2 linked regions of the Lichenihabitans psoromatis genome follow. The protein of the gene in region 2 binds, or shares a complex with, the protein of the main gene of each other region. Links are inferred from orthologs where the notes say so. Each region holds a gene or a part of one and is shown on either strand. Other genes may lie near its edges.

What was found.
Region 1: the proteins of dnaG (region 2) and EY713_RS18305 are in contact, whole or in part, in a crystal structure (PDB 2R6A), measured with the Geobacillus stearothermophilus proteins. The link is inferred for Lichenihabitans psoromatis from one-to-one orthologs. Residues at the interface, in WP_049624496.1 of Geobacillus stearothermophilus: Lys456, Leu457, Leu458, Pro459, Ala460, Asn463, Ala464, Leu467, Leu535, Leu536, Ile537, Ala538, Gln544, Glu545, Asp548, Tyr549, His552; in WP_033016901.1 of Geobacillus stearothermophilus: Ser13, Glu15, Ala16, Gln18, Glu91, Leu92, Asp94, Ala95, Val96, Pro97, Thr98, Ala99, Ala100, Asn101, Tyr104, Tyr105, Ile108.

What each region holds. Positions count from the first base shown.
Region 1 is NZ_CP036515.1:3,918,715-3,922,299, reverse strand. The notes cover bases 338-3,316. They hold EY713_RS18305 (replicative DNA helicase), read right to left. Parts: upstream 2,591-3,316; coding sequence 1,085-2,590; downstream 338-1,084. Other genes in these bases: EY713_RS18300 (DUF2332 domain-containing protein), read left to right, coding at 2,780-3,316; alr (alanine racemase), read right to left, coding at 338-1,088. Also shown: more of alr, read right to left, coding at 1-337; more of EY713_RS18300, read left to right, coding at 3,317-3,585. UniProt on the Escherichia coli protein: The main replicative DNA helicase, it participates in initiation and elongation during chromosome replication. Travels ahead of the DNA replisome, separating dsDNA into templates for DNA synthesis.
Region 2 is NZ_CP036515.1:2,061,006-2,064,562, reverse strand. The notes cover bases 1-2,951. They hold dnaG (DNA primase), read right to left. Parts: upstream 2,492-2,951; coding sequence 509-2,491; downstream 1-508. Other genes in these bases: EY713_RS09570 (CynX/NimT family MFS transporter), read left to right, coding at 2,614-2,951; rpoD (RNA polymerase sigma factor RpoD), read right to left, coding at 1-336. Also shown: more of EY713_RS09570, read left to right, coding at 2,952-3,557. UniProt on the Escherichia coli protein: RNA polymerase that catalyzes the synthesis of short RNA molecules used as primers for DNA polymerase during DNA replication.

The DNA.
Region 1 (3,585 bases), 1.9 Mb from region 2 along the record:
ATCTCGTAGCCGATCGTTCCCGTCTGCGTACCGAGGTCGTCGACCGTGATGGTCTGCCCAAGCAGCTCGATCATGCACCCGGCTTCGGCGTTGCCCTCGGGAGCGTCGGTGACGTCGACGATGCTGAGATCCATCGACACGCGGCCGATGAGACGGCAGGGCCTGCCGCCGACCAGGGCCGTAGGGCCGTCCCCATGCCCGATCGTCATGGCGTTGCGCGGGAAACCGTCCGCATAGCCGAGCCCGATCGTGGCGGCCCGCGTGCGGCGCGGCGCGATCCAGCGGCCATTATATCCGACCGGTTCGCCCGCCTCGATCCAGCGTGTTTGCAAAATCTTCGCCGAAAGCGACACGACCGGCTGCATCGGATTGGGTCGCCCTGGTGTCGGGTTGCCGCCATAGAGCGCATACCCTGGCCGAGCGAGGGCATAGATCGGCCGCGACTCGAGAAAGAGGCCGGATGAGTTGGCCAGCGAGGCTGGATAGGATTGCAGAAGGCCCTGGCGGAGCTGGTCGAAGCGCTCGATCTGCTTGGCATTGACCGGATTGTCGGGCTCTTCCGCGCTGACGAAGTGGCTCATCACAACGTCGATCCCCGCAGCAGCCAGTCGGTCCTGATCGAGCCCCAGGGCCTCGTCCGGATCAAACCCGAGGCGGTTCATCCCCGTATCGACATGAAGGGCGCACCGAAGCGGCCGACCCTGCCGCCGTGCGGCCACGAAGGCGTCGAGTTCGGCGGCCGAACCGATCACCGGGCTGAGGCTCGCGCCGTGGAACAAGTCGGTCGCGACGGCGGTGGGATGGAACCCGTTGAGAATGAAGACGCGTGCGGTCGCATCGCCGAAGCCGGCCTGACGCAGGCTTGCCCGCGCCCTGGCGCCTTCCGACACATGCGCCGTGAAGAAGGTGCGGCAGCCGGCGCGAGCGAGGGCCGCGACAGCTCGCTCGATGCCGATCCCGTAGGCATCGGCCTTCACGACGGCGCCGCATTCGGCCGGCGCAGCGCGGCCCGCGAGAATGCGCCAATTGCCGGCGAGCGCATCGAGATCGATCGTCAGAACGGCTTGGCCGTCGGGCGGGACGCTCACATCTGCACCGGAAGATGGTCGTCGCGCACGCGATCGGAAAACCGCGTCACTTCCGCGTCGAATTGCAATACGACCGTTCCGGTCGGCCCGTGGCGTTGTTTACCGATGATGACCTCGGCTATTCCATGGGCCTGCTCCATGTCGGTGAGCCAGGTCGTGAACTCCACCGTATCTTCGCGCGGCTGCTTGTTCTTGAGGTAATATTCCTCGCGATAGACGAACATGACGACGTCGGCGTCCTGCTCGATCGACCCGGATTCGCGCAAGTCGGAGAGTTGCGGCCGCTTGTCGTCGCGCGATTCGACCTGACGCGACAGCTGCGAGAGCGCAACGACCGGCACGGCAAGTTCCTTGGCGAGCGCTTTGAGACCCGTCGTGATCTCGGTCAGTTCCTGCACCCGATTGGCATTGGCGTTTTTCGAGCCCGACAGCAATTGCAGGTAGTCGACCACGAGGACGTCGAGACCCCGCTGCCGTTTCAGGCGACGCGCCCGAGCGGTCAATTGCGCGATCGAGATGCCACCCGTGTGATCGATGTAGAACGGGATGGTCTGGATCTGCCGAGCCGCATCCGTGATGTTGTGGAAGTCCTCGTCTGTAATGTCGCCGCGTCGGATCTTGTAGGATGCGACGCCAGATTGTTCGGCGATGATGCGGGTCGCCAGCTGTTCCGACGACATTTCGAGGCTGAAGAAGCCAATCACGCCGCCATTGGTGGCCGCATGGGTGCCGTCGGGCTTCACCTCGAACTGGTAGGCCTTGGCGATATTGAACGCGATATTGGTCGCGAGCGCCGTCTTGCCCATGCCGGGCCGACCCGCCACGATCACGAGATCCGATTGCTGCAGCCCACCGAGTTGTCGGTCGAGATCGTGCATGCCGGTCGAAATGCCGGAGAGCTTTCCGTCCCGCTCGTAGGCCTTGGCCGCGACGTCGATCGCATGCGTCAGGGCGGTGGAGAAGCTCTGAAAGCCGCCGTCGTAGCGACCGGTTTCGGCGATTTCGTAAAGGCGGCGCTCGGCTTCCTCGATTTGTGCCCGGGGCGATAGGTCGACCGGGGCGTCGTAAGCGACGTTGACGACCTCCTCGCCGATCGTGATGAGGTTCCGCCGCGTCGCGAGATCGTGGATCGTGCGGCCGTAATCCGCCGCATTGATGATGGTGGTGGCTTCAGCCGCAAGCCGCGCAAGATATTGCGGCACCGTGATGCCGCCGAGATCATGCTCACCCAGGAAGGTCTTCAGCGTCACCGGCGTCGCGATCTTACCGGCCCGGATCAGGGCCGCCATAACCTCGAAGATGCGGCGGTGGATCTCCTCGGAAAAATGCACCGCCTGCAGAAAGTCCGAGACGCGATCGAAGGCGTCGTTGTTGACCAAGATCGCGCCCAGCAAGGCCTGTTCCGCCTCAACGTTATGGGGCGGAATGCGGTAGGTGTCGGTGGATGCTGAAGGCCCGGCGCCATAGTCGCCGCGGCGCTGAAATGATTCGACGATCGCCATGGAAATGATTGTGTCCCTTCGGGATCGTTCGCCTCAAGCGTGATTCCACGTCGAAAGAGGATTACCGTTTTCGCGGCGCGATGCACAGCGATGCCGCGCCGATGCGACCTCTCGTCCGCCGCCTGTGGCACGCGGCGTAAACTCATTGGTTGTCCCCACTGTCCACACATGTCCACAAGGAACAATCAGATGGATCGAGCCGAGATCGTCCGCGAGGCTTTTCGAGACCAAGCCCGCCATTGCGGCGCGCTTGGCTCTCCCTTCACGGCGCTTCTGTGCGATGTCCTGGCTGAGAGGCTCCGGTCGGGTTTGCGCCTCGCCGACCGCATTCTCGATTGGGACGGTAACCCTGATTCGCGCCACGACGTGCTGCCGCTGCGTCTCGCGGCGGGGCTCAATGCGCTTGTGCGGGCGGGAGAGATGCCCGCCTTGGCGAGCCTTTACCCGCCCAATCCGCTCCCGACACCCGATCGACTATGGGCAGCGGTTGACGACGCGTTGCAGCGGAAGGGTGATGATCTGTCGGCTTGGTTGAGCCATCCGCCGCAAACCAATGAGGTGGCTCGCTCTTCAATCTTGATGGCGGGCTTGCTGACGATCGCGGCGCGCTGGCCGCAGCCCATGGCGCTGTTCGAGCTTGGTGCGAGCGCCGGCCTGAACCTCAATCTCGATCGTTACGCGCATCGGCTTGGGACGCTCGAGACCGGCGATCCCAGCTCGAGCCTCAAACTTGAGCCGCGTTGGTCGGGCGATCCTCCGCCGGATGCGGACGTCAGGATCGTGGCGCGGCAAGGTTGCGATCTCGCTCCGGTCGATCTCGGCGATCCGGCGGCGCGAGAGCGATTGCTGACCTTCGTCTGGCCGGATCAGCACGAACGGCTCGATCGTATCGGCAAGGCGCTGATGATCGCGACCGGGAGCGTGCCCCGCGTTGATCGCGCGAGTGCAGCCGAGTGGATCGAGACCGTGCTTCCGCTCGGCGCACTGCAATCAGG
Region 2 (3,557 bases):
GCGCGCTGCCTCCACGACTTCCCCGCCCTCGGCCTCTTCCTCTTCGCCGGCTGCAGCCTCCTCAGGCTTTTCGCCCGCCTCGTCGGCCTCTTCGCTCTCGACGACGCTGATCCCCATCTCGCTCAACATGGCGTAGATGTCTTCGATCTGGTCGGAGGTCACTTCCTCGGACGGCAGAACGGCATTTAATTCGTCGTGGGTCACGAAGCCTCGCCGCTTGGCGAGCTTGATCATTCGCTTGACGGCGGCATCCGACAAATCCAGCAGGGGGCTATCGGTCGCAGCTTCTGTCGCCGTTGCGTCGCCCTCGGTCTTGTCGTCGTCCTTTTTCGCCATTCTCAATCGCTCCATTCCCGTCGACCGCACCACGCCTCGGTCCGGTGAAACGACGGTGTCGTTCAAACGCACGACACGCAACTCAACCTAAGACGGCCCTGATCGTGATTAAACGGAAGGCATGAAGTCACCGTTAACCATGGCAATCGCCGCCACCGAAATCCAACATCTGCTAGACGTCTGTCGCTTCCCGACCCGAGGATGCGCCAAAGCCTTCGACGGACGCCTCGGTCCCCTCTAGAGCGGATAGACGCGCCTGAACATCCTGTAACGCGGCGAAATTTTGATCGCTCGCGTCACGGCCAAGCGCGTGCTCTGCCGCCTTAAGGTCCCTATGTAAGGTGCCGGCCTTCCGGTGCAAGGCCAAAGCTTGTCGCAAAACCTGATCGGCATCGACGTCGGCAGTTTCAGGCTTGAGGCACCAATGCGGCAAACGTTCGGCAGCCGCCATGATTTTTTCGCGTAATCCACCATGCCCGTTGGCGATCAGCGCATCTCGGAGCGCGTCGTGGTCGCGCGGATGGTCGCCGAGACATTGCAACAACCCATCCCTGAGACGAGCCACATCGGCATTGGTAAATTCGGTGTGGGCCAGATCCTCGGCATGCCATTCGAGGAGCGCGGGGTGGTTGAGGATCAATGCCGCGATCAGGGTTTCGCGCGGCGGCATCACGGCGCGGGCGAGCGACGTCCCGGGATTGAGGTTGAGCGGAGACGCCACATAGCCTCGCAGGGGCTCCGGCCCACCGCGTGGGCGGCCGGGTCGCCATGGCGCTCTCTTGTCGGCCGGGCCGCGTGTCCCGCCAGCACCACGCCGGCCGGCATCGATGACCTGTCGCAAACGCGCCTGCAGTTCCGACCCGTAATGCCGACGCAACGCCTCGTCCTTGATTTCATGCACGAGGTCGCCGAGCCGCCGCTCCAGCCCGGCGCGCCGCTCGGGCGTATCCAACACGAGATGGTCGGTTTCGCGGAGCCACAGCACATCGACCAGCGGCTTGGCTTGATCCAGCACGGTCTCGATCGCACCGGCGCCACCCGACCGGGCCAGATCGTCGGGATCCTGCCCTTCGGGTAGAAAGGCAAAGCGCAGGCTCCGGCCCGGCGCAATCAAGGGCAGCACCGTATCGACCGCCTTGAAAGCGGCGCGGCGGCCGGCTGCATCGCCATCGAAACAGAGCAATGGTTCGGGCGCCATGCGCCACATAACTTCGCATTGGTCCCCCGTCAGCGCGGTACCGAGGGGCGCGACGACATTGGGGACACCCGCCATCGTCATGGCGATGACATCGATATAGCCCTCGACCGCCACCACGGTGCCTTTGTCGGACGCGGGTTTTCGAGCGCGGTGGTGATTGTACAGAATCCCACCTTTGTGGAAGAGCGGCGTCTCCGGCGAGTTCAGATATTTGGCCGGCACATCTTTGTCGAGCGCCCGGCCGCCGAAGGCGATGACCCGGCCGTTCCGATCCTGGATCGGAAACATCACGCGATCGCGGAAGCGATCATACGGCACCGCGATCCCCTCGCCATGGACCAGCAGCCCGGCCTCGATCATCACGTCTGCACCAACGCCCCGCCCCGCCAGATGATCGCGCAGGGCGAATTTTTCACGCAGCGAAAACCCGAGGCGGAACTCGGCCTGAACGTCGGAACCCAGGCCACGCTCCGTGAGATAGATCCGTGCCCGGCCACCCTCGCGGCCCTGCAGCGCGCTTTGAAAATATTGCGCGGCCCACTCGCAGGCGTCGATCAATCCTGCTCGTTTACCCTCCTGCACCACGTCGTCGGCGCTGCGGCTCGGCAAGGCGAGCCCCGCCTCCCCGGCAAGCCGCTCGACGGCTTCGGGGAAGCTCACGCCCTCGGTCGCCATCACGAAATCGAAGATGTTGCCGTTACGCCCCGAGGAGAAATCAAACCAGGCCATCTTCTGGTCATTGACATAGAAGGATGGCGTCTTCTCGGTGTTGAACGGCGACAACCCACGCCATTCGCGCCCTTGCTTCTTCAGCTTGACGCGGCGGCCGACCACGTCGGACACGGCGAGCCGGTTCCGCAATTCGTCGAGGAACGTGGGTGAAAAACGCATCCGGCCAAAATAGCAGGCCTCCTCGGATTCAGCGAGCGCGCGATGCGATCCCGATGCTGAATCCACGCTCGCCTCCGCGCTCGCCTTCGCGACGGCTGGTCTCGACGGCACAGGAACCGTAAGACCCTGTCGGAGAGCGAGCCATCACCAAACCGCCATCGGCGACGCCCAACGCGAGTGACCCCAAGATGAAGAAGGCGATCGGTCATGTGGCAACGAGCGACGCGGAGTTGTTGGGCGAACCGTTGATCGACGCCGAAGCCGACACCTTCTCGCCCGAACCGATCCAGGCGTCCGGGTCACGGCTTTTGCTCGGTGCCAGCCTGGTCCTCATCGCTCTCAACCTGCGTCCCGTCTTTTCCAGCGTCGCGGCGCTCCTGCCGGAAATTACGCAATCGACCGGATTGCATCCGGGTGCGGCCAGCTTGATGACCACGCTTCCGGTCCTCTGCCTCGGCCTGTTCGCGCCCTTTGCGCCCGGGCTCGCGCGGCGTTTCGGTGCGGAGCGCACCATCATGATGCTGTTGCTCGTGCTCGGGATCGGCACCGCTCTCCGCGGGCTCGGGACGTTTCCGGCTTTGCTGGCCGGTGCGATTTTGGCGGGCGGCAGCATCGCGGTCGTCAACGTGTTGCTGCCGGGCCTCGTCAAACGCGATTTTCCCGACCGTCTCGCCCTGATGACAGGCCTTTTCACCATGGCGCTCAGCGCCGGTGCCGCAGCGGCCGCCGGGTTCACGGTGCCGCTCGAACACTGGCTCGGCAATGATTGGTCGGCGGCGCTCGCCATCTGGGCCGCGCCGGTCGGGCTCGTCTTGCTGCTTTGGGCTCCCCAGGCGTTGGCCGTTCGGCACGTGCCAGCGCGCACGAGCGTGCGAGGCCCCTCTCTCTGGCGCAGCGGCCTAGCCTGGCGCGTGACGCTGTTCATGGGGTTGCAATCGGCCCTCGCTTATTGCGTCTTCGGCTATCTCGCCCCGATCCTGCGCGAACGCGGCTTGAGCGGCACGACAGCTGGGCTCGTCGTGTCGTTCTCGGTCATCGTCCAGTGCATCGCCTGCATGCTTGCGCCCGTCATCGCGGTTCGCCAGCGCGATCAACGCGTCGTCAATGCGGCCTTCTTCGCCGTGGCGCTGCT